2 regions of the Staphylococcus gallinarum genome follow, and region 1 is predicted to be linked to the other one. Evidence: predicted binding sites of a transcription regulator. Region 1 holds the regulator's gene; the other holds the start of a gene.
The links. Region 1 encodes LexA, which represses DNA repair genes until DNA is damaged. Its sites were predicted from a motif close to CGAACATATGTTCG; they were not measured.
Positions count from the first base shown of each region.

Region 1 (16,564 bases):
CCGCTTTAGTTACATACATTATTATGCCATTAATTGGTTTGATCTTTGGTACAGTTGATTTTGCTAAAAGTTGGTCATTCATGGGTATTAAATACGGTATGTTCGTTCAATCTATCATCGACTTCATTATTATTGCTTTTGCTTTATTCATTTTCGTGAAAATTGCAAACACATTGATGAGAAAAGAAGAAGAGGAAGAAATCGAAGAAAACACAGTATTGCTTACTGAAATCCGTGATTTATTACGTGAAAAAAATTAATTTATATTTTGCTACTACATAAATTTCTCATAAATGTGAAGCTTATGTACAAGTCTAGAGCAATGTTTCTAGCAAACACCCCAGTAAATGCTAAAGCGCATTTACTGGGGTGTTTTATTTATGAAATAAGCAAACCATTGGTGAGCATTACAAAAGGTTCGCCACGTTTCAATATTAATTTAATTTTATGATAATTATTATTGTTGTTTAAATTTTGTAATACTTTGATAATTGTCTGATTGCACTTCTAATATGAGTGGAATACGTTGCTTCAATTCACTAACATGCGAAATAATTCCAACCATACGTCCCGTTGATTTTAAACTCATTAAAGTATCAAGTGCTGTTTCTAATGTTTCTTGATCCAAAGTACCAAAACCTTCATCTACAAACATTGATTCTAACGTAATACCACCGGATTCTTCTTGAACAACTTCACTTAATCCAAGCGCTAGTGCTAAGGATGCCTGGAATGTTTCTCCACCAGATAATGAAGTTATGTGTCTAGTTTGATTTGAATACGTATCAAACACTTCAATTTCTAAACCACTATAACCTTTCGATACTTGTTGCCTTCTGGATAGTCGATAACGTTGGCCTGTCATTAGTGATAGACGCTGATTTGCTTGCGCTAAAATTCTTTCCAAATAATGAATGAGTACATAATTCTCTAAAGTTAATTTCAAATTATTTTGCCCAGATAATATTTCAGATAGTTGGAATATTTCTTGTTGCTCTTTTAATTCTTCTTCTAATTGGTTTATAATCTTTTCAATTTCATTGATTTTCTGTGCATTAAATTCCATTTTATATTCATGTTTACTCAATTCACTTGCAACCAAGTCAAACTTTTGCTGCTCATTTTCATATTGTTCACGAAGACGATCTATATCTTGCAATTCTTTATCACGAGTCAAAGAGCTAAACTCTGCAATTGCTAATTCTAAAGTTTGTTTAGCTTTATTATATTGTTCAATTTCAACCTCTAATTGTTCTTTTTCAGGTATTTTGGATATCTTTTCTTGCACTTTATTGAACGTTGAAAAACCTAACTTTGCCATTTCTTCATTGATTTTGTTATCTAATGTATTAATCTCATCATTTAATTCATTCACACTTTGTTGCATGTAGGATTTATTATTAGTTTCTAATGTTAAATTCGTCTTGTCTTGTTGGATACTTGATTCTAAATCTTTAACACGCACATCATGTGCATTTACACTATCTAAATTTTCTTTATAGATTGTTACAAAATCTTCCACATTATTATATTGTGTCGTTACTTCGAAATCATTAATTGCAATTTCATGTGTTTCAACTTGATGTTTAATGGATTTTTGCTCTAATTCTAAATGATGCAAACGTTCTTGTGCTTTTGATAGTTGCTCTTGAAGTTGTTCAATTTGTTTATTTTCTTCTACTAATGCAACTTTATCTTGTTGTTTTGCAAACAATTCTTGCTCTAAAGATTTATAATCCGTATCCTCTAATACAGCTTTATCATATTTGCTCAATTGCTCCTCTATGGCATTTAAATCACTTTCTAACTTTATTCGTAATTCAATTTGTTGTGATTTTTCTTGCTCAATATCAGCTAATCTCTGATGTCTGTTTGTTAATTCATCAAAATCAATATGTTGCTCTAGACTATCTACCTCTTTACCACAAACCGGACACGTATCACCAGATTGAACGGCAGCTTGAATAGTCGCAATAAGCTCTTGTTTATTATTTAAATCTAAATTCGTTTTGTCGATTTGTTGTAATGCTTGTTCCAGTTCTTTAATTTCACTTTGTTTTCCCATCAATTGTTGCGCATAACTTTCTTTTTTAGCAACTAATCTATCGTATTCTAATTTATGTATTTCATTATTCTTTAATTCCTTTATTTTCATATTAAGTTCAAATATTGATGTAGATATAGTATCTACCTTTGCATAATTCGGTTTACGATGATTCAATTGTTCAATTAAAGTTGCAACTTCTTCTTGTTTAAGTTGATGTTGTTCAATTTTGCGTTCTAGTGCTACTGTCGTTTCCGTTAACTGAGTATATGCTTGTTGGTATTTGTCTTTCTTTTCATAAAACAAACTACATTTTTCTAAAAATTTTCTTTTACTATCTATTTCAGGTTGACCTTTCTTACAATTAGATAAATCGTCTTGTTGTTTATCTAAACGGTCTTGTATTTTAGCAATCAACATTGATTTATCATCGATATTTTTAAATAATTGTTCTTTTTTACTATGTTGTTTTTCTTGTGATTCAATTAAATTAACTAGTGGCTTTACTTCATTTAAATCATTTAATAATTGTGTTTTTTCCGAAATATCTTGTTGCCTCTGCTTAAGATTTTCTAATTCTTGTTGTTTTTGATCTAACATAGCTAGATCTTTTTCTAATTTTAAATTTAACTCTAAATTGTCCTTAATTGTTCGAACTGCTGATTCCTGCTTAGCTTTATCCTCTATAAGTCCTTGTTGTATTGACTGGCCTTTATCAGTAAATTCAGGAAGCGCTTCAAGTACTCTATTTGTTTGTCTTGAGCTAATTAATTTATATTGATTCAATAGATCGTCTTCAAATGCATTAATATCTTGCCAATTATTTTCCAAACTATTATATCGTTTCTCAATTAAAGTTCGAACTTCTGAGACCTCATCTATCAATCTTTTTTGAATTTGTTCAAAGCGTTCACTGTTAAAAAGTGTCCTTAAAATTGATTGCTTTTCTTTACTTCTTGAAAGTAAGAATCGCTTAAATTCACCTTGAGGTAAAATAAATAACTGTCTAAACTGTTCAGCATTCACACCTAACAATTCTTTAATAAAATTATTCCCTTGGATAATTTTACTTTCTCTCAATGAATATACATCATCTTCTAACTGATAGACAGCTAATTGACCAAGGGTTTTATTTTTATTACCTTCTTTGACAAATGCGCCTTGTCTCACTATTTTAAACTTTGCTTCCTTCAATTTAAATTCAAATTCTACAGACATGGGTGACTTACCATCTGCAAAGTGACTTCTTAAATCGCCTTCTTGTCTATCATTTGTTGATGCCTCACCAAATAAAGCATATACCATAGCATCAAAGATCATTGTCTTACCGGAACCCGTCTTTCCACTAATTAAAAACAATTGATTGTTACGAACATTATCAAAATCAATGGTTTCTTGCAAAAAAGGACCGAAATTATTTAATTTTAATGTCAATGGTCTCATTTTGTCGAACCCCCTTCAAGCATGTCATTTAATACTGCTTCAAGTTTAGTATTTTGTGTTTCAGTTAATCCTTCATCAGTTATATATTCATAAAATCGAGAGATGATTTCCTCATCATTTAACTTTTGTATCTCTTCATTTCTTTCATAAAGCGGCGTATTGAAGTCAAACGTTTCATTCGTTAATGCTAAAGTGTTAGGGTAAACCTGTTTTAAATGCATCATCGGATCATTTACATGAGACATGTGCTTTAATTTAAAATGTAAATAATTATCTTTATTATTAACATTTAACCTTTCTTGTATAGCATCTTCATAATCACCACTTACTACTTCTAACTTTCTTAATGGCTGCATTTTTATAAATTGTTCCTTTACAATTGCACCGTCAATAATTTCAAGACACTTATAACCTTTAGGTTGATTCACCTCTGAAAATGAATATTGTAATAATGAACCGCTATAACTTATGTAATCCGATTCAATACTAAAAGGATGATGTAAATGTCCTAACAACACTCTATCAAATTGCTTAAAGCTATCAGCCTCAACAGATTCAACCGTTCCAATAGTTAAAGGACGCTCTGACTCAGAACGTAAACCACCTTGAACTGTTAAATGACCAATTAAAATATTTAGTTTCTCTTTATTTAGTGATTGATTTATGTAGGATAATGATTTTGCTAAGCATTGTTGATGAGTTTCCAGACTATCGTCATCAAAGAATTGCTGCACTTCGTTAACTGTTGCAAATGGCAAAGTATAAAAATCAACATTAGCTATAGTAATTGGTTTATTGATATCATCTAAACTTGTTCGTATAAATAAATTTGATTTTTCAAACCAAGTTGACCCATAATGCAAACGTTCTTTACTATCATGATTACCACTTATCATAATAACTGCGATCCCCATATCCAAATTAAGTCGTCTAATCGTATGTTCCAATAGCAATATCGCTTCTTTATTCGGATAGCTTGTATCATATAAATCGCCCGCTATAACGATGACATCAGGCTGCTGCTGCTCCATTTCATCGATAAATTGCTCTAATATATATGCTTGATCCTCTAATAATGATTTGCCATTGATTATTCTGCCAAGATGCCAGTCAGCAGTATGTATAATCTTCATATTTACACCCCTTATAAGAACGTTTGTTCGTATATATCATAATATATTTTGAAAGCTATCGCAAGTCTATAAAAAAACCGTTTATCCACGAGATAAACGGCATACGAACTATTGAATTAGTGTTTGTTTAACTTTCCTATATTTATATAACATCGCTAAGCGCCATGGAACTATCATACAAAAAGCTAATAAGAAAAACATACCTGCAATTTCACCTGGATCAATCTTATTACTAATAAATATCTTAATTAATGTACGAACCAATAACAATGATATAAGTATAATTGGGAAAGCCTTAGAACGTTTCATATATATTTCACTACCATGTGTTTCAAATCTAGAAGTCCACATCAATATCGTAGAAAATACTACGCCCAACACAATACATTCAATAATTTCTAATCCTGTCAGTCTAAAATAGGGCACTACATACATTAATGCTCCTGTAGCCATAAAAAATGGCGGTAATATAATTTTCTTTTCATTTACTGGAAATTGTTGAGCTTTCATTCTGATTATAATGACAGCAATTCCCATCAAAAATGCAAATAAAATAGAAAAGATTAAATATAACACGTTGACACCTTCTTTAAGTTTATACAAGATGATTTATTACTTGGTCAGTATATCATTAAATTTTGATTTTATCAGTTGTTTTATCTCAATTCAAAATTCTGTCATATTCCAAATAGTTTAAAATACACATTAATTTTCTATATAAATAACTTAAGACTCATTTTCAGCACGAAAAAAACAAACCAAATGCATTATAAGCACTTGGTTTGCAATAAGTGTAAGTCCATTCAGACTTAAATCGCTTTTATCTACAATGCTTGTTTATTGTCACAAGCAGAGTATGCGTTATTCAATGTAAATCTTAAATAATTCATATCATGAATTTGCATAGCATTGTGGTATTTCTTAAATGCTTGCTCATCAGGAAAGTTAATGTGCACATTGGCAAGACGGTCTAATACTTCCTTATCTTCCATTTCATAGGCATCTTTCACTTATTACTACCTCCCTTATGTTTAAACATTATAGCAAAAAGATTTTCTGAATCAAAATATTTTCTGAATATTTAAAAAACATTTCCAAATTGGCATACAATAATTTCAAACTATTCCTATAGATTATTGTTTGAAGATGATAAATGCATTAAAAACGTTTCAAATGATAAACGTGATAACATTTCAGATTTTCCATAAAACAATTTGTTTATAACATATTAAAATGATTGTGCTTATTGTGCTTATTGTTGTTACATTTATACTTTCTGTCATAAGTACATAATATATAGCTTTTATTAAGTATTCATTCATAAGACTATTAATGATAAATGTAAGTATGTATATATGCCCCTATCTATACATTTAGGACATGAAGATATACAGACAACAGCGAACATCTACGGACATTTATACCTGAACAGTGAAAGTAAAGTTTCTGCATTACTAGATAACGAATAAAGAGAAAATTATTCAGAATAAAAATAAAAACTGTCACAACCCTGCCACGGACAAAAAAAGGGCTGATAACTACTTTGAGTAAGTAGTTGTCAGCCCTTTAATGACGCGCTATTTCTTTTTCTTCATAGCGTCTTCTTGATTTTTGTTCATCATTGTCATCATTTGATTTATTTTCTTTTGAGATGGTTTTTGACCCATTTGCATCATCATCATACGTAGCATTTCTTCATTAATTGGTGGGTTCTTTTTAAGATAATCCATCATATATTTTCTTGCAAGGAAAAATCCACCCACTAAACCAAGTATAAGTGCTAACACGATTAATAAAATTGCTAACCAAGTTACCATTGTTTCACCCACTTTCCTATCCTAATGCATTTTACTAAAATTAGTACTCTATTTCAAGAGAACCTGAATTTTATAATTGCTCTAACCTAAAGTATTATATCAATTACAGAATCAATTTGTAAACATGGGATAAGCATCTCTAATAACTAAAAAGTGGTATGGGACAATAGCTCCCATACCACTTAGTGTTAACTGTCAAATTTAGTAATTATTAAAGTGATTGAACTTGGTTAAGAACATTTTCTTTAGTGAAGCCATATTTTTCAACTACTAAATCTCCAGGGGCACTTGCACCAAAGCCATCAATACCAATGACTTTACCTTCAGTACCTACATATTTATGCCAACCAAGAGAAGAGCCCATTTCAATTGCAACACGTTTAGTGATTGCTGCTGGTAATACTGACTCTTTATATTCAGCTGATTGTTGATCAAATGCATTCCAGTTCGGCATAGAAACAACACGTACACCTTTACCTTGTGCTTCTAAATCTTTAGCAGCTTCGATAGCTAAGTTTACTTCTGAACCAGTTGCTAATAATAAATATTCTGCGTCTTTGTCAGACTCAAATACTACATAACCACCTTTACGTACACCTTCTTCAACTGTTTCTTTAGGAAGGTCCATAGCAGTAAGGTTTTGACGAGTCAATACTAATGAAGTTGGTGTGCCTTCTGATTCTAATGCTACTTCCCAAGCAACACGAGTTTCATTACCATCAGCTGGACGAATCACGTTCATGTTAGGAATCGCACGTAAACCTGCTAATTGTTCAATTGGTTCATGTGTTGGACCATCTTCACCTACAGCAATTGAATCATGTGTAAAGATGAATGTTGAATTTAAGCCCATGATTGATGATAATCTTAATGCTGGTTTCAAGTAGTCACTAAATACGAAGAACGTTGCACCGTATGGATGTAATCCACCATGCGCTGCCATACCATTAACTGCAGCACCCATTGCAAATTCACGTACACCGAACCAAATATTTTTACCTTCTGGTGTTTCTTTGTTAAAGTCACTTGCATCTTTAACATTAGATTTGTTTGAACCAGCTAAATCGGCTGAACCACCAAAGAATGAAGGTACTGATTTACTAATTGCTTGAATAACTTCACCAGAATCAGCACGTGACGCACCACTGTGTCCAGCTTCAAATTCAGGTAACGCTTCTTTGTAGTCCACTGGTAACTTACCACTAATAGCTAATTTGAATTCTTCAGCTAATTCTGGATATTTAGAAGTATAGTCTTCAACTAGTTTTTCCCAAGCTTCTTCTTTTTCGTTTGCACGTTTTAACATACTTTGTTGGAATATTTCATAAACTTCTTGAGGTACGTTGAAACGTTGTTCTGGGTCTAAGCCATATTGTTCGAAAGTTAATTTTCTTTCATCTTCACCTAAAGGTGCACCGTGCACACCATGTGTTGCTTGTTTATTAGGTGAACCATAACCAATAATTGTTTTTATTTCAATAATAGTAGGAACATCTTGTGCTTTAGCTTCTTCTATAGCTTTATCAATTGCATCGATGTCATTGCCTTCTTTAACTAAGATATGTTTCCAACCATATGCTTCAAATCTACCTTTAACATCTTCAGAGAAAGCCTTGTTTAAATCTCCATCTAATGAGATATCATTTGAATCATATAATACTATTAATTTATCTAATTGATTGTGACCTGCTAATGAAGCAGCTTCATGTGAAATACCTTCCATTAAATCTCCATCTGAAGCAAGTACATAAGTATAATGATCAACAACTTTAGCATCTTCTTTATTAAACTTACCTGCTAGATGTTTCTCAGCCATTGCAAAACCTACTGACATTGCAAACCCTTGTCCAAGTGGGCCAGTTGTTACTTCTACACCATCAGTATGTCTATATTCTGGATGACCTGGTGTTTTTGAACCCCATTGTCTAAATTGTTTTAATTCTTCCAATTCTAAACTACCAGAAACATGTAATAAACTATAAAGTAAAGCTGAGCCATGACCGGCTGATAATACAAATCGATCTCTGTCAAAGAAATCTTTTGATTGGGGATTAAAGTTTAAATGACGAGTCCAAAGCGTATATGCCATTGGTGCTGCGCCCATTGGTAAACCTGGGTGACCTGAGTTTGCTTGTTCAACTGCGTCGATACTCAAAGCTCTAATTGTATCTATCGCTAATTGATCTTTTTGATTATTCATCTTAAAATGACTTCCTTTCTTCTAGCTAGTTTAATTCCTATTATACATGATTTAACAGAAAATTAACAAAAAATTGAATTGCTATTTGCCTTGATTATTTTTTGAATCTAAAATATTTTTTACTTTTTCTGGAGTAACGTCATTACCTTCAGGGTCAATTACTCGTGTGCTTTCTAATTGTTGTTTAAATTTCTCTCTAAATGAGTCTAAGTATGCTTTTCTTAGCTTGGATTGTTCTTTAGCTTCGGCTTGAGTTAAGCCTTCTGTCTTTTTCTTCTTTGCGAGCTCATTAATTCTATCCAAGTCTACGCCATCAATGTTTCCCATAATAAACCTCCGTTATCATTAATATAAAAGAATATAACAAAAAAATAAGCGAAACTAAATAGTTTCGCTTATTTTATCCCATTTATTCTATTAACTTGTTCATCCCAAATAAATTGATTAGTTTACGGCAGCTATAAGTGGTGTAACTTGATGTTCGCTTTGTTCGCTGTCTTGATGATCACTTTGTGCTTTTTCTTTATCTTGTTTAATATTTTCAGTAACATTATGATCAGTCATTTCGTACGTTTGTTCTGTCCCATCACTATGATGTGCCGTTAATATAAATATAGTACATAATAACATTGTAGCAACTAATACCATTAGATACGTCTTAACTTGCGATTTATATAATTTAATCATAATTTCCACTCCTAGAACATTTGTTTGTATTAACAATTTATCAGAACATCTGTTCTTAGTCAATAGCAAAACGAACAAACGTTTGTAAAAATTGTTAGCCCATGCTATAATGTAACTAAATTAAAGCTAGGGAGTGCCTAAATTATGAGAGAATTAACGAAACGACAAAATGAAATTTTTGAATATATCAAGCAAACTGTTCAATCAAAAGGCTATCCTCCAAGTGTTAGAGAGATTGGTGAAGCTGTAGGCCTTGCTTCTAGTTCTACAGTGCATGGACACCTATCACGACTTGAAGAAAAGGGCTATATTAAACGAGACCCAACGAAGCCAAGAGCAATTGAAATAGTAAGTGAATCTATTGGCGAACCTGTGAACATGGAAGAAACAATTCATGTTCCCGTTATAGGTAAAGTTACAGCAGGTATTCCAATAACTGCTGTAGAAAATGTTGAAGAATATTTTCCACTTCCAGAGCATTTTACTTCTACTCATAATAGTGATATCTTCATTTTAAATGTCGTTGGAGATAGTATGATTGAAGCAGGTATATTAGATGGAGACAAAGTAATTGTTCGTAGCCAAACTATTGCAGAGAACGGCGATATTATCGTTGCTATGACCGAAGAAAATGAAGCAACTGTCAAACGTTTCTATAAAGAAAAAGCGCGTTATCGTTTACAACCTGAGAACAGTTCTATGGATCCAATATATTTAGAACAAGTTTCTGTGTTAGGTAAAGTGGTCGGTCTTTTCCGTGAAATGTAGATAGATATAACTTTTATTGGTTACAGTTATATATCAATAAAAATAAGAGGTTAAGCATAATGCTTAACCTCTTATTTCTCGTCTTTTTTCTCTAAGACTTCTTTAATTTTTTCTAGTATATCATCTGTTTTATCTGTTTTTTTTGTTGTCATAACTAACTCATCCTCTACAAGTTAAAGGATACCCTTTAAACAAGAAAATCAAACATTATCCTGTATAATTTTCTGTCCAATATGGTTGTCTATTATTATTAAATTCAACACCTACGCCAAGTGTATTGAAGTCTCGTTTCAGAATATTTTTCCGATGACCGAGTGAATTCATTAGTCCTTGATGCGCATATATACTGCTCGTTTGACCATATGCTAAGTTTTCTCCTGCTGCACTAAAATCATGTCCATCTGCTTCTAATCGATCAAATGGTGAATTACCTTCCAAGTCAGTATGATCAAAATAATTCTTATTAGCCATATCTTCACTATGCTTTCTCGCTGTATCAGAAATGCTTTCAGAATATTTTAGTGTCGGCAGTTCATGTTGTACTCTTTCAGCATTAACCAAATCAAAATTTTGTAGTTCAAAGCTGTGTGCTAATTCATCTGACGGCGCTCCATATTGTTGCTGCAATCGTGATTCCATTCTCTCACTCACTTGCAATATGGCAGTTAAATTATTATCACTATGTTTATCATAAAAAGCTGTTGTATATATTTGATCATCATGGAAAGTATCATACTCGTCATCTTTAATTTCATAATTTGTATGACCTTTTCTAATTTCAGTTATCGGCGTTCCTAATCTATCACGAACAGTAGATTTTGGTGTTCCATATTTTATTTTGCTTTTTGATGAGATTACGTTTTGATTGCTATACAGCCCGTTTACTTTATTATCAATATAACTTACCATTACAAACGATCTATAGTCATCAGAATAGTAAGTGTACCATTTTGTACCATATTCATTAGTGGTTATACGTTTGGGTTTCCCTAACTTTTCAGTAACAGTAGACTTATCCATATTCATTTGAATATTATTTACTGCAAAAGCTTGTTTGCTAGGTACTTTTAATGGCTTATTTGATGTCGTTGTTCCTGAAGTCCAACTGGCTACTTTAGACTTAAATTGTTGTTCAAATCCAACGACCGGCTTAAATTCTTTAACAGGTATCACTAATACAATTAATAATATAACAACGATATATCCTATTAATTTTCTAATTTTTTACACCTACTATAGTTTAGTCGCGATCTCCATTGAAAATTGAATTACGTACGATTACATAATCTACTTTTCTTAATGAATTAATATCTTTACCACCTGCATAAGAGATTGAACTTTGTAAGTCTTGTTGCATTTCTATAAGTGTATCGAGTAATGCACCTTTATGTTCAACAAACATTTTCTTACCTTCAACGTTTTTATGTTCACCTTTTTGGAATTCAGATGCACTACCAAAATATTCTTTATACAACTTGCCATCTAACTCAACCGTTTCACCTGGTGATTCTTCATGTGCAGCAAATAATGAACCTATCATTACCATTGAAGCACCAAATCTCATTGATTTTGCAATATCTCCATGAGTTCTAATACCACCATCTGCTATGATTGGTTTTCTAGCTGCTTTACTGCATTGATTTAAAGCTGCAAGTTGCCATCCGCCAGTACCAAATCCAGTTTTGATTTTAGTTATACATACTCTACCTGGACCAATACCAACTTTAGTAGCATCTGCTCCTGCATTCTCTAATTCACGAACACCTTCTGGCGTACCAACGTTACCAGCAATTACAAATGACTGAGGAATATGTGCTTTAATATGTTTTATCATTTTAATCACTGATTCTGAGTGACCGTGTGCAATATCGATTGTAATATATTCAGGAATAATTTCTTCGCTAGCTAATTGCTTTACAAAATCAAATTCGCCGGCTTTTACACCAACAGAAATTGATGCAAATAGTTGCTGTTCATGCATTCTTTTAATAAATGGAATACGTGCAGCTTCATCAAAACGATGCATAATATAGAAATAATCATTTTTAGCAAACCATTCTGCTAATGATTCATTCATGACTGTTTGCATATTTGCAGGTACAACAGGTAATTTAAAACTTCTTGGACCAAACTCAATCGTTGTGTCACATTCTGAACGACTTTCTACAATACATTTATTTGGTATAAGTTGGATATCTTCATAATCGAATATTTTCATAATAAAACAAACCCCTAACATTTTTTATATAACACTTGTACATTGGTAAGATTTTTATAACTATTCCATTCTATTACAACGTAAAATCTATTATATTTTACTTAATTCCCGAACAATAACTATTTATTCATCTTTACCATTAGATAATATACAATGTTTTATACTAAATGTAAATGGACTATAGTCGGAGTTTGAAAATTACCAACTTGATTTCTTCACACCAGGTATTTGACCTTTATATGCATGCTCTCTAAATGCAATACGAGACATCTCAAATTTTCTATAAACGCCTCTTGGTCGACCTGTCACTTTACAACGTCTTGTTAAACGCGTCGGTGAACTATCTCTGGGTAATTTACGCAATGCTTCATAGTCACCTTTCGCTTTCAACTCTTTTCTTAACTCAAAATATTTATTTACAAGTTCTTCTCGCTTTTGCTCTTTTACTATTTTAGATTTTTTTGCCATTTTATCTCTACCTTTCTCTTTAAATCGTAATCATTACGTTTTATATCGTAACATATTCTTTTATTTACGCAAATCATTTATTTTATTTTTGTTGAAAAAATTATCTTTAAAGTTAGAGATATGACATCATATCGTATATCTTCTATAATTAATGTAGTCCTTTATAACAACATTAAATTTGAAATCGTCATAAATGTATGCTAGAATTTTAAAACGTAACAATTCCTATTAAGAAAGAGGTGTTTATTTTGCGCGTAAATATTACTTTAGCTTGTACAGAATGTGGAGATCGTAACTATATCACCACTAAAAACAAACGTACGAATCCAGAGCGTATTGAACTTAAAAAATACAGCCCAAGATTAAATAAATATACTGTACACCGCGAAACTAAATAACATTCTGTTGTTAAAATTACTTTTTTAAATACGACAAATTAAAAAAGAAGTCACACATGTTAAACATGCGTGACTTCTTTTTAGTTTATATAGTAGCAAACTAGTCTGCCACTTCTAAATCAACATCATTAATATCAATACCTAACGCATTCGCTACACCTTTACCATACTCTGTATCAGCTTTGTAGCAATGACGGATGTGACGGTGTTGAACTTCTAATGTTGTACCCTGCATCTCATTGGCAGTATTTTCAAAAATGCGTTGTTGTTGCTCTTTTGATTGTAATCTAAACAATCTACCTGGTTGTTCGAAGTAATTATCATCATCTTCGCGATAATTATATTCATAAGCTTCACCTTCGACTTCTAGGCCAGGTTTTTTAAATTCAGGTTGATCCTCAAAACTTCCATCACTATTAGGATAATAGTGTGTTCCTCCACCTTGGTTATTATCTAAGATACGCATTTGACCATCTCGGCTGAATGGGCAAATATTTTCAACTCCAACACCTTTTGGTTGGTTTACTGGTATTTGCCAGTGATTGACGCCAAGTCTATAACGTTGAGCATCACCATAAGAGAATATACGACCTTGTAACATTTTATCTGGAGAAAAATCTATACCAGGAACAATATTTGTCGGTGCAAATGCTGCTTGTTCTACATCTTGGAAGTAATTATCTGGGTTACGATTTAACTCAAACTCACCAACTTCTATAAGTGGATAATCACCTTTATACCATACTTTTGTTAAATCAAAAGGATTGTCTTTATGATTTTTCGCTTGTTCTTCAGTCATTACTTGAATATACATTTTCCATTTTGGGAAGTTTTTGTTTTCAATTGCTTCAAACAAGTCACGTTGAGATGATTCTCTATCATCAGCAATGATTTTCGCCGCTTCATCTGGTTGTAAGTTTTCAATACCTTGTTGCGTTCTATGGTGGAATTTAACCCACACACGTTCTCCTTTATCATTATACATTGAATACGTATGTGAACCGAAACCATGCATATGTCTATAGCCGTTTGGAATACCACGGTCAGTCATTAAAATTGTTACTTGATGTAACGCTTCAGGTAATGATGTCCAGAAATCCCAGTTATTTTGCGCACTACGCATATTTGTTCTTGGATCTCTTTTTACAGCATGATTTAAGCTCGCAAATAATTTAGGATCTCTAAAGAAGAATACCGGTGTATTGTTACCTACTAAGTCCCAGTTACCTTCATCTGTGTAAAATTTTAACGCAAATCCTCGAATATCTCTTTCAGCATCCGCTGCGCCACGTTCCCCTGCAACAGTTGAAAAACGCGCGAACATCTCTGTTTGCTTGCCTACTTCTGAAAAAATACTAGCAGATGTATATTGCGTAATATCATTTGTTACTGTAAAAGTACCAAACGCACCAGAACCTTTAGCATGCATTCGTCGTTCCGGAATTACTTCTCTGTCAAAATGAGCCATTTGTTCTAAAAAATACCAATCTTGCATCAACAATGGTCCTCGAGGTCCAGCAGTCATACTATTTTCTCTATCTGAAACCGGTGCACCAAAAAGACTAGTTAAATTTCTTTTATTGCTCATAATGTTTCCCCCTCACAAATAGTAAATAATAATAATTATTATCTAGCACTAATTTTAAAGTATACACATACGAAAAGCAATTATGTTACTTCTTATAATATGAAATATTTCTGAATATTTAAAATTTTATTGCTCCAACTCTCAAAAAATGCATTGATTGTAGTCATTAAAAGCATTAAAATGTAAGGTATATAAATTTTTATAGATTATAGGAGATTTTAATATGGGACAAAACAATATGAAACGTGGTCTCAACTCTCGACATATTTCAATGATTGCAATAGGTGGTGCGATTGGCACTGGACTCTTTGTCGCTACAGGTAATGTTGTATCACAAGCTGGTCCAGGCGGCGCGATTCTAGCTTATTTAATCATTGGTATCATGCTATATTTCTTAATGTCTTCAATCGGAGAACTAGCTACATTTTATCCTGTATCAGGATCATTTAGTTCTTACGCTACACGATTTGTAGACAGTTCCCTCGGCTTTACAATGGGATGGTTATATTGGGTGATGTGGGTATTAGTAACGAGTGTTGACATCATTATTGCATCAAGCGTATTAGATTATTGGGAAGTATTTCACTTTTTCAGCCCTGTTACTTGGAGTATTTTGTTTCTTTGTTTACTATTTGTACTGAATATTTTTACAGTAAAAGCATTTGGTGAAACAGAATTTTGGTTATCTTTAATTAAAGTACTTACAATTATCATCTTTATAGTAATAGGTGTACTAACAATATTTGGCATTTTAGGTGGTAAATATTATGGGTTTGAACATTATACAACAGGTGAAGCGCCATTTGTCGGTGGCATTTCAGGTTTCTTAGCCGTGTTACTCATCGCTGGTTTTTCAGTTGGTGGTACTGAGATGGTAGCTGTAACTGCAGGTGAATCATCGAATCCGCATAAGTCAATGCCAAAAGCTATTAGACAAGTATTCTGGAGAATATTGCTATTTTACGTTTTATCTATTGCTGTTATTGCCGCAATTATTCCTTACAGTGATCCTCTACTATTAAACAAACATGAATCTGTGACTCAAAGTCCATTCACAATAGTATTTGATCGTGTAGGTATTGCTTTTGCTGCATCTGTGATCAATGCAGTTATCCTAACATCGTTACTGTCTGCTGCAAATTCTGGAATATATACAACAAGTCGTATGTTATTTTCAATGGCAGAAGATAAACAAGCACCGAAGTTTTTTGCAAAATTAAACAAAACGACGAAACTACCTATTATTTCTATTTGTACAACATTTGTAATCGTGTTAGTAGTAATTGTATTAGCGCAATTTAAATCAGATATTGTCTTCTCACTGCTCAATATTATCGGTTCATTAGTTATCGTAATATGGGCATCAAGTATTGTCGCTCAAATCAGATTACGTTCTGCAATAAAAAAACAAAACAAACGTGCAGAAGATGTATTACCATATAAAGCAGCGTTATATCCATTAGGACCAATCATTGTAATAATTGCATTGCTATTCCTATTTTTCGGAAATTCCTTTGGCGCTTTAATGGCAGGCGATTATGGCTCTGTTATACGAAACATTGCACCAATCATTATTCTAGCAATTGTTTATTTATCACATAAAGTAATTAGAAAAACAAAAATAGTAAAACTAGAAGACGTTGAATTAAATACAACTAAAGAACATTAATTGTAAAAGCACTGGTATATAATCAGTGCTTTTACTTTGCCACTTTAATTAATGATAAACATATTACAAAAACAGTTAGAATTATACATATATACGTATTTGTTTATTCGAGTAAAATCAATGCTTAACAC
Region 1 is NZ_CP069082.1:1,607,973-1,624,536, forward strand. Features, by position in the region: gene mscL (large conductance mechanosensitive channel protein MscL) at 1-260, shown strand, start outside; gene sbcC (exonuclease subunit SbcC) at 458-3,487, opposite strand; gene sbcD (exonuclease subunit SbcD) at 3,484-4,620, opposite strand; gene JN168_RS07575 (CcdC family protein) at 4,729-5,196, opposite strand; gene JN168_RS07580 (hypothetical protein) at 5,445-5,630, opposite strand; gene JN168_RS07585 (YneF family protein) at 6,198-6,437, opposite strand; gene tkt (transketolase) at 6,649-8,637, opposite strand; gene JN168_RS07595 (DUF896 domain-containing protein) at 8,719-8,964, opposite strand; gene sosA (DNA damage-induced cell division inhibitor SosA) at 9,082-9,324, opposite strand; gene lexA (transcriptional repressor LexA) at 9,469-10,092, shown strand; gene JN168_RS07610 (CAP domain-containing protein) at 10,300-11,265, opposite strand; gene guaC (GMP reductase) at 11,333-12,310, opposite strand; gene rpsN (30S ribosomal protein S14) at 12,509-12,778, opposite strand; gene rpmG (50S ribosomal protein L33) at 13,027-13,176, shown strand; gene JN168_RS07630 (catalase) at 13,277-14,764, opposite strand; gene JN168_RS07635 (amino acid permease) at 14,988-16,433, shown strand.

Region 2 (16,564 bases), 610 kb from region 1:
CTGATTATAGTTGATTACTCAAATGATTTTGTTGCAGATAATGGCAAATTGACTTGTGGGGAAGCCGGTCAACAAATAGAAAACTATATCGTTGAAAGAATTGAAGCTTACAATAATAAAAAGCAACAAATCTTTTTTATGATGGATTTACATTACGAAGATAATCATTACCATCCTGAGAGTAAACTTTTTCCACCACATAATATTTTAGGTACGATTGGAAGAGAATTGTACGGTAAGGTTAATGATATTTATCAAAATATTCTGTTTAATGAACACGTACATTTTTTAGATAAAACACGTTACGATTCATTTTTCGGAACACCATTAGACATTATGTTGAGAGAACGAGGCGTTACACAACTTGAAATCGTAGGTGTATGTACTGATATTTGCGTCCTACATACTGCAATTTCCGCTTATAATTTAGGCTACGAATTATTTATCTCACATAAAGGTGTGGCCTCATTTAATCCAACCGGACATGAATGGGCGTTAACACATTTTAAAAATTCCTTGGGTGCAGTAGTAGAATAACGACTATTAATCATGATAAAATAAAATTAAATATAAAAATAAGGAGAATTTAAACATGGCAAAAACATATATTTTCGGTCATAAAAACCCAGACACTGATGCAATTTCATCAGCAATTATTATGGCAGACTTTGAACAACAAACTGGTAATACTGAAGCTACACCTTATCGTTTAGGTGACGTTAATGCTGAAACGCAATATGCTTTAGATCACTTTAAAGTAGACGCACCTGAATTATTAAATGATAATTTAGCTGATCAAGAAGTTATCTTAGTCGATCACAACGAATTCCAACAAAGTGCAGATTCAATTGCAGATGCACAAGTGAAGCATGTTGTAGATCATCACAGAATCGCTAACTTTGAAACAGCAGCACCATTGTATTACCGTGCTGAACCTGTAGGCTGTACTGCTACGATTTTATATAAAATGTATCAAGAGCGTGGTTTTGAAATCAAACCACATATTGCAGGATTAATGGTTTCAGCTATTATTTCTGACAGTTTACTATTTAAATCACCTACATGTACTGAAGAAGATGTTAATGCTGCAGAAGCATTAAAAGCGATTGCTGACGTAGACTTAGAATCTTATGGTCTAGAAATGCTTAAAGCTGGGGCTTCAACTTCAGATAAATCTGCAACAGACTTATTAACTGCAGATGCAAAATCATTCAACATGGGTGACTATACTACACGCATCGCTCAAGTTAACACTGTAGATATAGATGAAGTGTTCGAACGTCAAGATGAATTAGAAAAAGCTATGTTAGAAGCAAGTGCAAATGAAAAATATGATTTATTTGTTCTTGTCATCACTGATATTATTAACAGTGATTCAAAAATCCTTGTTGTTGGTGCTGAAAAAGACCAAGTTGGCGTTGCATTTGATGTTAAACTTGAAAATGGTACTGCATTCTTACCAGGTGTTGTATCTCGTAAGAAACAAGTTGTTCCTCAAATTACAGAAACTTTAACTAAATAGTTTAATACGTTATATTATTTATAAATTAGCAATTATTGTTGTTATATTATCAATATAGTAATCCTGGAACATATTTAAATATGTTCCAGTTTTTTATCCAAGTATACTTATCTAGTACTTGTCAGATTAGGAGGATTCCATTTGAATGTGATAGAACAGACTTTCCATAATAGTAAAAAATATTTTGATACTCACGAAACCAAAGATATTAAATTTAGAAGAAAGCAGCTCAAGCTGTTAAGTAAAAGTATACGTAATCATGAAGATGAATTACTCGACGCTTTTCAGAAAGATTTAGGAAAAAACAAAGTAGAGACTTATGCCTCAGAAATTGGTTTCACTTTAAAAAATATTAAAACTGCACGTAAAGAACTTAAAAATTGGGCGAAACCAAAGCAAGTCAACACCCCTATCTTTATGTTTCCAACCAAAAGTTATATTATGAAAGAGCCTTATGGAACAGTATTAATCATTGGTCCGTTTAACTATCCTTTTCAACTATTGATCGAACCTTTAATCGGGGCAATTGCTGCTGGGAATACTGTCATATTGAAACCTTCTGAATATACACCAACTGTTTCAACAGTCATTCAAAGGATTATTGAAGAAGTATTCGATGCTGAATACGTAAGTATTTGTCAAGGCAACAGCGAAGTCACACAACAACTACTTGAATTGCCTTTTGATTATATCTTCTTTACTGGTAGCGAAAAGGTTGGCCGTATAGTCTATCAGGCAGCAAGTTCACATTTAACACCTGTCACGTTAGAATTAGGTGGTAAATCACCTGTTATTGTAGACGAGACAGCAAATATTAAAGTTGCCAGTGAACGTATTTGCTTTGGTAAATTTGCTAATGCTGGTCAAACGTGTGTCGCACCAGATTATATTTTAGTTCATCGTAAAGTTCAAGATGCGCTTATCACTGCACTTAAACAAACGATCACTGAATTCTACGGCAAATCAATACAACAAAGTCCTGATTTTGGACGAATTGTTAATTCGAAGCACTTCAATCGTTTGCATGATTTACTTACCATTCATCAGCAAGATATTATCTTTGGTGGTCAAACAGACGCGGATGAATGTTATGTTTCACCGACACTTTTACAAGGCATTACCTTTGATTCCAAAATTATGGAGGATGAAATTTTCGGCCCACTACTTCCTATTATCACTTATGATGATTTTGACGAAGCCGTTTCATTAATCCGTTCTAAACCTAAACCATTAAGTTTGTATTTATTTAGCGAAGATGAAAATGCTACTGAACGTGTATTAAAGGAAATTTCTTTCGGTGGTGGTGCTATCAACGATACTGTGATGCAACTTGCCAATCCTAATTTACCATTTGGCGGAGTTGGCGCTTCTGGTATTGGTCAATATCACGGCAAATATAGTTTCAATACCTTTAGTCATGATAAATCTTATATTTTCAAATCAACAAGATTAGAATCAAGCTTATTCTTCCCACCATATAAAGGGAAATTCAAATATATAAAAACGTTTTTTAATAATTAACAAGTTCTGAGTATAACAATACCAAATTATATGTTAGTTGAGCATTGTTATATCATAATATAAGGTACTTCGTTCATTTAGTAATTATTTATTAAATGGGACGATGTGCCTTATTTTTTACATTGATACGCTTTTTATAAAGACATTTAAGATAGCATGGCGCGAGTCTATACCATGTCTCAATGCAATACTTAAATCATCGAACAATTACAATACGAGAAATCATCAAAATAAAAAGTCAGTAAATGAATTTTCTGATACGTGTTCTTCAAGGTGGTATTTTAAAAAATGAAACCTTAAAGGATACGTACTACTCATTTACTGACTTTTTCAGAATTTTTATATCAAACACGTTTGACTATCACTGTAAAAATTGTACACATACACCTTCAGGCGCTTGTTGTTGATGATCGACTTGAGTTAATTCTCCTGTCACTTTATTACGCTTAAACACAGTTAATGCGTAATCACCTTCTTGATGTGCACAAACTAGGTATTCATCTGAATTTGTAATATTAAAATCTCGTGGGAATTCTCCACCACTTGACACAATATCTACAAATGAAATCGAAGAACCTTTTTCTCCTATTTTAAAGATGGCAATACTATCATGACCTCTATTACTAATATAAATAAATTTTTGGTCATTCGATAATCGAATACCTGCAAGTTTAGTTTCGCCTTCGAATGTAGCAGGTATTGTTGAGTGACGCTCTATTTCAGTAAATTTACCATCGTTATATGCAACAGTGCTTACCATATTAGAAATTTCATGTACTATATATGCATGCTTACCATCTTCATGGAATGCGATATGTCTTGGACCATCACCTGGCTCAAAATCACTAACAGCATATACTTTTAGACCTTCATCTCCATATTCATAAGTCACGACTTTATCTGTTCCTAAGTCTGCCGCCACAACATATTTTTCATCAGGCGTTGTCTTTAGAAAATGTACATGCGAGCTTTCTTGTCGTTCGTCTGGACCAGTAGGATAATCATGAGCTAACTCTTGTATTAAGCGTATGATTTCACCTGTTTCAGGATTCGCCTCATATATTCTAGCTAAGCCTGCACCATATACGGATTCAAAGATATACTTACCATCTGGTGAAATATCTACATAACAACCAGTTCCCTCTGTCGATGCTAAACATTTATTAATTAATTTTAGTTCCCCATTTTCTAAAATCTCTAAGCTAGCTATGCCACAATTTTCACCTTCACGATTAATAGCATATAAGAACTTATTATGTTGATTCACGTAAGTAGATGCTTCTAATTCAAATCCAGTGTCTACTTCTGTGACTTTTCCTGTTTGTTCATCTAATTCAAAGCGATATATACCTTTACCTTCTTTTTTAGTATATGTGCCTATGTAACCAATCGTCCTCATGTAAACCCCTCCATTTTCATATATCTTTATTCTAATAAATATCTACATAATAAACAATCAATTGAAAATATATTCTTTATAAATACTATGTTATTGACATTTTCAGAACATTTCTTCTGTTAAAATATCACTTGCCAAAAACGAACATATGTTCTATTATTGTGGTGAGGTGATTTTATGATTCCTAAAGAATACCAAGATGAAACGGATTATAGAAAGATTCCTAGAGAGTTTCTCAATCCAAATATTCCCCAAGGACGAGGCATGGTAAAATGGGCGCCGTTTGCCACATTGCCAGAACAATTCGAGTCGATTCAACAATATATTATAGATCAAAATAAAATCGACCGTCCCTTGTTATCAGATGATCAATTAAACGAATTGAACAGCCAACTACATCAAGCATTACATAGAGACATTCCTGTCTCAATAGAATACTTCCAAGATGGTTGGTTAGAAACCGTTGAGCTACGAATCAAGCGTATCAATTTATTACAAATGAACTTGGAGGGTGAGATTACAAATTCAACACGCACGATGACATTATCTTTATTAGACATCACCAAGATACTCACCACTGATAATCGTACATCAATTGAATAGGTTATCTTGGCAGTAATTAACTGCTAAGATAGCTACTATTTACTCCCTTTGATTCGCAATTTTCAAATTCGCATAAAAAAATAGAACACTTAACGTGTTCTATCAATAAATTAATTATTTGTTTCGATATCTGAAACGATTTCTTTAGTTTTACTTTCGATTTCTTCAAAATCTTTTTTGAAGATATAGGCGAATGCTACAGCACCAACGCCAGCGATTAATGAAACGGTAAAGATTGTACCGAAAACAAATTTAAATAAACCTTTAATAAAATTCCACATTATTCTGTTCACCTCAATAATTTATTAACAATGTCTATACCTAATGATAGCACAATTAAAAGCATCAATAAATATATACCCACTTTTATAGCTTTTATTCTACAAAATTCTAAAGTAATTTTATGTTATTGATGTATAAATGCATCCATGCTTCCATTAAATTTCTCACAACTATATAAGCACAATGTATATAGAATATCAAAATAAAAAAGACTAATAGCAATTGTATTAGCCTTTAATATAGTTAATTTAATTATTCCACCAAGTTGATACGGCGTCTTTAAATGAATCATAGTAGTTTGACATTATAATCACCTCATTAAACTAATTTTATTAGTTATTCGCTGATGTTATTATTATAATAACTATTCTACTTACATAATACAATTAATATGAAGTTACAAAAGAATTACAGTTCTGTAAGTTAATATATAATAAATTAGGAGTTTTGTTTATGCAAAATGTAAAATCAGATATTTTCACGCATCGCGGTTCTCACTTTGATTTAGGTATAGAGACTGCTAAATGGATGCAACAAACCCCACTATTGAAAAACAGAGAAAAAGAATGGAAAAAGCGTGTTCCACGTTTTGACATACATATAAAGGAAACATATGATATATTCCAAGTCTATGCACCACAAATATGGGAAGAGATTAATGGCATGCAAGAAGTATTAAATATCCCAACTAGCCAAATGATATTAAATTTTGCTCATTACCGCTTCACACCACTTAAGAATAGTGGCTGCACAGTGTTTCTAGGCAATGATTATATGGTTAGAAATTATGATTATCACCCTGCTACATATGACGGACGTTATTTATTGTTCCAACCAAATGATGGTGGACTAGCACATGTTGCCCCTACATCTAGAGTAACAGGTAGAATGGATGGTATGAATGAGGCCGGCCTAGCTATGGGTTATAATTTCATGCATAGAAAGCATCCAGGAAACGGATTTGTATGCTATATGATTGGTAGATTAATACTTCAATACTGTAAAGATGTTCCCGAAGCAATAAAATTACTAGAAGAAATACCTCACCGAAGTTCTTTCAGTTATATTGTTATGGATAAGCATTTAAATCATGCAATCATTGAAGTTTCACCACGTTCCATCGAGGTTCGCTATGATCGAACATGTACCAATCATTTTAAATTATTAACACATGAGAATAGAAATTACACCAAAGAATCGAAGGAGCGACTGTCGAGATTGTTAAAAAAAACACCACAACATCTTGATAAAATGGACGCATTCCAGATGTTCAATGATCCAAAATTTGAAATTTATAGTAAATTATTTAAAAGTTGGTCAGGGACGATACACACAAGTATGTATGAGCCCCAGTCACTAACAGCTTATATTGCTTTAGGTGAAAATCAATCTCCACTTAAAGTCGACTTTTCAAAATGGTTAACTGGATCATCATTAAATGAAACACAAATCACTGGAAAAATTGATACTGATTTAACATTTGCCACTGAATAAATTATAAAAAGAACCGACAATAACACAAAATGTTAAACTCGGTTCTTTCATTTACGCTCTATTAATCTATATGAATATCACCATGATTGGTATAAAATTCCAAGACATTTTGTCCATCTCCAACTTTACCATCGATAAACATTTTATTGTTTACATGCGCATTGCCATTTTCGGGATTTAACTTTAACAACGTATTGTTCGGTTCTTTGTTATATCTCATGTGTATATTACCGTGTTGTGTAGAGGCTTTAAAATCAGATTTTACATCCATTTTATTCAACTCAATATTCCCTTTGTTCGCAAGCAATACTGAAGATTCAATTAAGGAATCATTAACTATGATGCTTTCATTTTTCGATTTAATATTTGCATGCTTTATATCACTTTTAGTTAAGTGAATTGGAGAATTAGTCCCTCTATAAAACATATCATTTATCGTCGAATTTTTTACTGTAATACGCGCACCGCCAGTGTCATTAAATAAAATTTTTGCTGATTTAATATCCACATTATTTATGGTAGTCGCATTTGTTTCGCATGATAGTGTTAACTTATCTAATTGTTTATCTGGAACTATTATTGTCATCTGGTCATTTACTCGTCTAAATGGGTTAAAATTCAAACCATAATGATCTTCACTATTACTATTTTCTTGAATGCTTAATTCTTGATTAGAGTCATCAATGTTCAACCTTTTCTTACCACTATATTTAACTGCAAATTGTTTACCTCGTTTGATGTTAATCGAACTATTTTGACTATCTAACTTAAGACTATTTATCTTTTTAGAATCAAAGGTTTTATTTACAGAATTAAGTTTATTATTTTGTTGCTCAAATCCAAACCAAGTCAAGCAGCCTAAGAGGAAGCATACTATAAATAAGATTAATCCACTTATGAATAACTTCTTCATTCAACTGCACTCCCTCTAATCGTTTTGATATTCCAACGTAAATACTTCAAAATTAAACGATATACAAATTGAGCTAATTTAGCAATTGCAACGAAAAGTACAATGCCTAAGCCAGTATATGATATTGCAAACAAGTAATTGCTAACCGCAAAGCTGATATTATGATTAAATATACCATTGATAATCAGTAACACTGGACTAAGTGTAAAGAATAGAGAACATAATAATAAGATAACCATAAAGAAACCTACAAATATCATTGGAATCAAGATAATCACTACAGACAAGATACCCATGCCCAATGATGCCATAATCGCACGAACAATGGTTCTTACATTCGGTTTATATTCAGCTGAGGCTATAGCACTCTTCGCCATAATCTCTTTACCAATTTTCTTCGGTGATTCTAATGCACCAATAATTTGGTACTCATTTCTACCTTCACTTTCTTGCTCGAAAAAGTAATCCTCATATTCATACATTACTTTATCTCTTTCACTTCTTGGTAAATTATCTAACTCTTGTTCTAATTCATTTAAAAAAGTGATTTTATCCAAAATATCTACCGCCATTCAAGTATAGAATTCAATCCACTTTATATGTTCAAATAGAAAAATGACATACCTGTTGGCAATGTCATTTTAAATTGTTATTTATTATGAATTTCAATCTTTTTTATTTTATTATTCTTATGTACAACAAACAACTTTATTTTATGTTTTTTATCAATAAAAATCAAAGACTTAAATCCATTATGTAGTGATTTTTCTCTATAATTTGCATTTAAACTCGCCTTCACTTTTGAAATATCGTCACCGATTTTCCAACCATAATTTGTCTGTAGACTATCGTCATTTAATAACGACATCCCAACAATTTGATTACTACGCTTATTTACTAATACTATAAATTCAGGATGATCAACCATTGAATAAACATAAACCTTCTTTAATAAAACATCATCATCTAATTCAAATTTATGCTTATTCATTTTTGAACCAATCTTAAATTTATCAATTTTAAAGTTACTCAAATTAGTATTAGTATGTAACCTATTATGATTGACGAATATCACTACGGTGCCAATAGTAATAAGTATGAAAACAACTGTAATTATCCATTTAACATTTTTCAATAACTTCATTTTGTCACCACATTCCATATCACTTAATTAATATAGCATAGGAATTTCATACTTTCATCCATAAACTATACTTTTTAAAACATATTACTTTTATAAGTATTAAAAATTTTCTTTCATTTATATTTATTGATATAATAATACCTAATAAACTAAAGGGGGAAGTACTATGACAAGTTTAGAAACGTATTTCAACAACAGTCAACCACTTGATCAGTATATTGCAGCAATGACAGAAAACAAAGAGAATTTAGAGTCAATATATCATTCATTCTCTTTACCAAATAATGATCAAAGACTAGATCAACTTAAAACATCAAACTACAGCAAAGTCTTGGTAATTTCAGAAGATTGGTGTGGCGATGCTATGATGAACATTCCAATTTTAAAACATATCAGTGAAGCACTAAACTTGGAAGTTCGTGTCTTCCATCGTGATGAAAATACTGATTTAATAGATCAATATCTAACAAATGGAACTGCTAGGTCCATTCCAATTTTTGTCTTTTTAAATGATAATTTTGAACAAGTTTCAGTGTGGGGTCCACGTGCTAAACAAGTACAGCATTTTGTAGACAAAACACGTGCAAAGTTACCAGCTAAAGATGATCCTACATATGAAGATAAATCTGCAGAAACACATGTAATTATTAGTAACCGCTATAAGACAGATTCTCAAATGTGGAAACATGTTTATGATTCAATTTTAGACAAACTTATCACAATATAAAAAAAGAGACGTATGAATAGGTTTTCTAACCGTTGATTCATACGTCTCTTTTTATTGTGAAATTCGGTTAAATCTTATATATCTTTTCTAGTTGCATAAAATAAATTGACGATAAATAACACAACTATAGATGCTGATGAAATGAACCATTGCCAATGCGTGAATGTATAATCACCTGATGTTGTTTTAGAAGTTAAATAGCTAAATGGTACATATTTTAATGAATCTTTAATGTCGTCCCCAATTTTAGGAATCATTGGTAAGAATGGTTCAGCAAATGGAACAATTAATACTAAAAAGATTCCTAATGTAAAGATTAATGCTGTTTTAGGAACGATTAATGAGAATAAATAAAGCAATAATCCATAGAATAAATGGAAAATAAAGAAAAACCATAAGAGTTCAAAGAATTTATCTGTTTTTACATTTTTACCATCTACAATACCTTGTACAATTAAGACAAATACAACCAGAGCGGCAGTTATCATAATTGAAATCAACAGTATAGAAATCACTTTGGCGATAACATAGCCAGCACGACTTGATTTCTTATTCATATATAATTGAATCGTACCTTGTGAGATATCTCTTGTGATTGTTTTAATAACAAACAGTAAACCCATTAATGAGAAGAACCAACTACCTGCCGATAGTAATGTATTACCATTCATTTGATCTGACTGTTGAACAAACAATACAGTAAACCCTATTAATGGAATAATAGTTAGCAGTAATGCTAAATAAGTCAAAGGACTTTTGAAAATACTATACATATCATATTTTACTAATTGTAAACTATTCATTATTTCCCGCCTTTCTGATTAATATTAAAGTAAGTATCACGTAAAGAACTCTTACGAGTTTCAATAAATTCTGGATAAATGCCGATTTCAGCTAATCCTTTTAATAGTGATTTGTAGTTCTTTTGAGCTTTCAATATTATTTCATTATTTTCTTTTAGTGATTGAATAACTTCATGATGTTCGTTTAAATGTGCTAATGTTTTATCAAATTCGTCTGTTGCTACAATAACCACTGTAGAATCAGTAGGTGCACCTGATTTCATATCTACATCTTGCACGAAATTACCATCTCTTAGAAATACTGCTCTGTCACAAATCAACTCAATATCTTCTAATTTATGGCTAGAAATTAATATTTTCATTTCCAATTCTTTTACTAATGATTGAATTGTTTTCAATACATCTATAGAACCATCTGGATCCATGCCATTAGTAGGTTCATCTAAAATAAGATACTTGGGTTTGTTCATTAATGAAACTGCTATTGCTAATTTTTGTTTCATTCCCATTGAATATTTTTTAACTTTTTTCTTAATATACGGTCTCATACCAAATGCATCGATAATATAATCTGTATATTTTTTGTCAAAACCTTTTCCTAAGACATGTGCAAATAATTTCAAATTATATAGTCCTGATTTATTATCATATAATTTAGGATGTTCAATTAGATAACCGATATTTTCTTTATTTCCTAATTTTACTTCACCTTTATAATTAATAATATTTCCATTCATTACTTTCATTAAAGTCGTTTTTCCGACACCATTTTTACCAATTAAACCTACAATTTGGCTATGGCCAAAATCAAAATCTATATGGTCCAGTACATTATTAGAACCATAGGTCTTAGTTATATCGTGTAATTGCATTAATTTGCCTCCTTTTGTTGGTTACTTATTTTTTTGTATTGTATAAAGTAGTTACTAATAAAGAAAATAATGCTAATAATTAAAAAACCATATTTATAGAGCAATTCTAAGTAATTCAAAAATATAGGTTGATGCCCTATCAAAGATTGTATGCCTACAGCAATGAGAATCATTAAAAATGGTATAAATAAAATCATTATCAATAAGTAAACTAAATATGAAATATTCTCAGATTTTTGTTCTAAATTTCTCTTAAATGCGATTGGTACAGCGAATAAATTAATCGCTATATAAGAAAATGGCAAGGTTATACTATACGAAATTCCCGTCTTAGAAACTGTTGAACTAGGAATATTATATAAAGATAAAATACCTGCACCGATTAAAGTAAATAATAAAATAGTAATATATGTTGAATCTAATAATGCTTTCTTAGACACTGGTAAACTACCAAAGAAGTCTAGTGATTGTTTGTGACCCAATCTACTGTGAAAGCGAAAGGCATGACCAGAATCTAACAATGAAACAAAAAGAATAATCATTGCAACAATAGATGAAAGTATTCTAATGATCAACAAGTCATTGTTAATCAGTAATTGAATTGGTGCAAAAATGAGCAAGAGACTATACAACACAATGGTTTTTTTACGTAATTTAAAGTTTCTAATAATTAAATTTTTCATCTAACGTCTCCTTCATTTATTCTCACTTTCATGTTCCACTGTTGTACTGTCACCTTTTTCCAAGTAAACCATTAATTCTTCTATCGTCGGCTTGGTAATTGCAACTTTATTACCAAATATTTCTTTGAAGACATTGGCTTGGTCTGTTAAGGCGACATATCCTGTTTTGTTTTTTTCATAGTAATGCATCAATCCAAACAACTCATCGTCTAGGTGTTCAGAATCACCTTTAACAACTTGATATTGATTCATAATTTGATCTAAATAATCATTCAATACAACTTTACCGTCTTTAAAGTAAATTAAGTAATCTGCAATTTTCTCTAGATCTGAAATGATATGTGTCGATAAAAAGACTGTTTTTTCTTCATTAATCAATTCTTGCTGTATTATATCTAGGACTTCGTTGCGTACGATTGGATCCAATCCAGAGGTCGGCTCATCTAAAATGAATAACTCAGCTTGATGACTGAAGGCAATCGCAATTGATAATTTCATCTTCATTCCAGTTGATAAAGTCTTAATCTTACTGTTATATGATAAATTGAATTTTCTTAAGTAGCTGTTAAATAACTCATGATTCCAATCGTCATAAAAAGGAGCTACAACCGATTCAACCTTATTAATAGTCCATTTTTCATTTAAATATAAATCCGAGTAAACGAAACCAATTTTATTTTTCAACGCCACAGCATGTTTGCGCATTGACTTATCAAACACAAAGATTTCTCCACTACTTGGCTCAATTAAATCCATTATCATTCTAATCATGGTCGTCTTCCCAACACCATTGGAGCCGATAAAGCCTGTTACATACCCTTTTGGAACTTGAAAGTTAATATCTTTTAATGCAAAGCCACCATATTCGTAATTAACGGCATTAACTTCTATTGCATTCATTCCTCGTCCTCCTCATATATCATTGCTAGGATATCTTGCAATTCAGAGAGAGACATACCAATCGTTTTAGCTTCTTTGCTAATTGACTTGGCTAAGGATTCAATCACAATAAATTGTTTTTCCTTCAATATCGAACTATCTTGTTCCTTTACAAAGGTGCCTTTTCCTCTAATAGTGAAGACGAATCCATCTTTCTCGAGATCTTCGTAAGCACGTTTGGTGGTAATTACACTAACACTTAAATCTTGTGCTAATTCACGCATTGAAGGTAAGTGTTCGCCGGGATCAACGTAGCCTTTTAAAATATTTTCTTTAATTTGCTGTTTAATTTGCTCATATATGGGGCTCTCACTATTATTTTTTAAAAGTATTTTCATTAACGTCCTCCCTTATCACTGTATATATACAATATACACAATATATCATTAGTTGTAAACATCTTTCTGTTAAATATGTGATTAATACATGGAAAAAGGCTTAATTGAGTATACAGTATATACACAGTTAAGCCTTGTAATTACTTATAAATTATTTTTTGTAGTGTTTATTTCGTTCTTTCCTATTATTATTTCGATTAATAAACGCGCAAATCATAAACATTATTGCAGCTATTAATAATTTAATACCAGATGATTCATTACCATTCGCCTGTAAATAATATCCTACAATAAATGAAATAATTGCTAAGCACACAAAAACTTTAGTTAAATGTCTCACCTAATCACCCCGAACATCGTAATTATAGCAAACAATAATTTAATTTTCTAAATATACTATTAAATTTATTAGTATATGAACAGTTCTAATTCTATTATATACAATAAAATATAATGTTTGCAGAGTTATATCATTGATGATAAAATTGTAAATGTATCCACGAATTATACTACACAACCCCAAGTCTGGTGTCGCAGACTTGGGGTTTTTGTGTAGGGCCACCTATTTGTCTTTCCAATTATTTTCTAACCAAACACGGAAAATAACAAGTAAGCAACCCGTTATTAGCGTTCCTATAATTTCTTGCCACCACGATATCATACTACACCTCCCACAGTAAAAAGTGCCATGTGGAATTTGATGGCCTGTTCTTATTTTAACATAAATAGAACATATGTTCGATAAAGGTGTCAGTTTTTTTATAAATTTTATTTAAAATGTGGTCAGGACTTTAATTTTAAATGATTTCAAGATAATATAGGAAGTAACAATATGTAAAGAGAGGTAGACCATCCATGAATCCATTAGCTTTAGATTTAAATGAACAATTGTCTAAATCAAATCCAGAAATTGCAGATATGCTTTCAGATTTAGGTAAATTAATGTATTATCCGAAAGGTATTTTATCTCAATCTGCTGAAGCCAAAGCTACAAAATATAATGCCACAATTGGTATGGCAACTTATAGCAATAAAAAGATGTACGCAGACACTTTAAATAACGTTTTTGGCGAATTAGAACCTGATGAAATTTTCCCTTACTCACCTCCTCAAGGTATCGAACCCTTACGTGATTTATGGCAAGAAAAAATGTTGAAAGAAAATCCAGATTTAAATAAAACGGATATGACTAGACCTATTATCACAAATGCATTGACTCATGGTTTATCATTAGTTGGCGATATGTTTGTAAACAGTGGTGATACAATATTATTGCCTACACATAACTGGGGTAACTACAAACTTGTTTATAGTACAAGACATAGTGCTGTTTTCGAAACGTATGATATTTTTGATGAAAATGGTAATTACACTACAGATGCTTTAGTGAATACTTTAGCGAATTATAATAAAGATAAAGTAGTACTTATATTAAATTATCCAAACAACCCAACAGGTTACACACCTACTAAAGATCAAGTTAATCAAATCGTGACAGCTATCAAAGACTTAGCAGAACGAGGTACTAATGTCATCGCTCTTGTTGATGATGCATATTACGGATTATTCTATGAAGATGTCTATACTCAATCTTTATTTACTGCATTAACAAACTTACAGTTAAAAAATCTACTTCCTATACGTTTAGACGGTGCAACTAAAGAATTTTTTGCTTGGGGCTTAAGAGTTGGTTTCATTACATTTGGTGTAAATGATGAAACAGCAAAATCTGTATTAGAAGCAAAGGTTAAAGGTATGATTAGAAGTAATATTTCTAGTGGTCCTATGCCTTCCCAAAGTGCAGTGAAATACGTGTTAGAACATAATGAAACGTTCGACCAAGAAATTCAACACAATATCGATACGTTACAAGCACGCTATGAAGTCACTAAAGATGTCGTTTATGATGAAAAATATAAACCATACTGGCAACCATATGAATTTAATTCAGGTTACTTCATGGCTGTACAAGTCAAAGGTGTAGATCCTGAGACATTACGCACACATTTAATTGAAAATTATTCAATCGGTATTATCGCTTTAAATAAGACAGATATCAGAATTGCCTTTAGTTGTGTAGAAAAAGAAGACATACCGCATGTATTTGATTCTATCGCAAAAGCAATTGCAGAATTACAAAATTAATTAAACTAAAAAGGAACAAGCACTAAACTACAACGTCACTTTTATTAGTGAAACGTTAAATTAGTGTTTGTTCCTTTTATTTATTGTTGTTGTTTTAATACTCGTGACATTTCTTCAATTTTACCGGCATGTAATGGAATGTGTATCGCATTTAATACAAGCAATTCATCTAATGTATTACAACCTGCAATTGTTTCAGTCAATTCCTGTTCTAATTGTTGATCCGTTAAATTTCTCGCTCTATCAGGTACAGTTTTTAAATAATTAAAAATTTCATCGATTGATGGTATTTCTTTATCTCCCCATTCTGTTGGAGAACTACCATATCCGAATAATTCATTATATTTAACCACATCTACTTCGTTTTGTTCACATAGAGATAAGCCAGATTCAAATATCGTTAATACATGTCCGTATTGCCAATGAATTGTATTTGGAAACAGCTCAAATTTGTCATCTAAAACTTGATCGTTATCCCATTTTTCATATCCAGACAATAGATAATTAATTCCAGTATCAATAACCTCATAAACTGTTTTCTTTGTCATAATTATTCTCCCTTTCGTAAACAAGTTGAAAATCATACAAAGCATTACACCTTTGTAGCGAAACTATTTTCAACTCTACCCTAATATTAAATGTTTATTCAGTGCACAATAAATACTAGAATATTTATAAAATATCAATAGCTAATAAGTAGCATATCAAATTCATACCTTATTAGAAATTAAATCAACTTATTAACACTAACATATGCTTTAATATTACGATGGAGTTAGACAAAGCATTAACCTTATTCAATAATTATTTCTGTAATATAGCTAATAATTGTAAAAAGGCAGGTGTACCTATATTGTCTTTACGATAAACAAAAGAAATGGGTACATCTTCAAAAATTTCATTTATTTCATAAAAATCAACATCAATATCAGGTCTGTTATGTAATACAGACAATGGTAACATTGCAATGCCTATGCCAGCTTTCACACAACCTAAAATACCATCTAAAGTATTTAAAGTCATGACACTTTGAATAGCTATATGATTATAGTCCAACCAATGTTCAAAGTAACTTCTATAAAAACAACCTTGTTCAAAGACAATAATTGATTGCGGTAGGTTAGTCTGTAACAAGTCCTCACTACCCTTTTGAGAAATAACAATCATTCTTTCTTCGTA
Region 2 is NZ_CP069082.1:993,222-1,009,785, reverse strand. Features, by position in the region: gene JN168_RS04585 (cysteine hydrolase family protein) at 1-537, shown strand, start outside; gene JN168_RS04580 (manganese-dependent inorganic pyrophosphatase) at 593-1,522, shown strand; gene JN168_RS04575 (aldehyde dehydrogenase) at 1,664-3,043, shown strand; gene pglS (6-phosphogluconolactonase) at 3,405-4,442, opposite strand; gene JN168_RS04565 (YolD-like family protein) at 4,620-5,045, shown strand; gene JN168_RS04560 (hypothetical protein) at 5,156-5,326, opposite strand; gene JN168_RS04555 (C45 family autoproteolytic acyltransferase/hydrolase) at 5,781-6,821, shown strand; gene JN168_RS04550 (DUF4097 family beta strand repeat-containing protein) at 6,883-7,734, opposite strand; gene JN168_RS04545 (HAAS signaling domain-containing protein) at 7,731-8,291, opposite strand; gene JN168_RS04540 (hypothetical protein) at 8,384-8,878, opposite strand; gene JN168_RS04535 (thioredoxin family protein) at 9,045-9,605, shown strand; gene pmtD (phenol-soluble modulin export ABC transporter permease subunit PmtD) at 9,680-10,408, opposite strand; gene pmtC (phenol-soluble modulin export ABC transporter ATP-binding protein PmtC) at 10,408-11,280, opposite strand; gene pmtB (phenol-soluble modulin export ABC transporter permease subunit PmtB) at 11,280-11,963, opposite strand; gene pmtA (phenol-soluble modulin export ABC transporter ATP-binding protein PmtA) at 11,976-12,863, opposite strand; gene pmtR (PSM export ABC transporter transcriptional regulator PmtR) at 12,860-13,240, opposite strand; gene JN168_RS04505 (SE1626 family protein) at 13,392-13,580, opposite strand; gene JN168_RS04500 (Trp-rich small protein) at 13,803-13,898, opposite strand; gene JN168_RS04495 (aminotransferase class I/II-fold pyridoxal phosphate-dependent enzyme) at 14,096-15,385, shown strand; gene JN168_RS04490 (DinB family protein) at 15,466-15,933, opposite strand; gene JN168_RS04485 (LysR family transcriptional regulator) at 16,190-16,564, opposite strand, start outside.
Region 2: a site for LexA is predicted at 4,584-4,597, ahead of JN168_RS04565 (YolD-like family protein). Genes of this name have one in related genera too.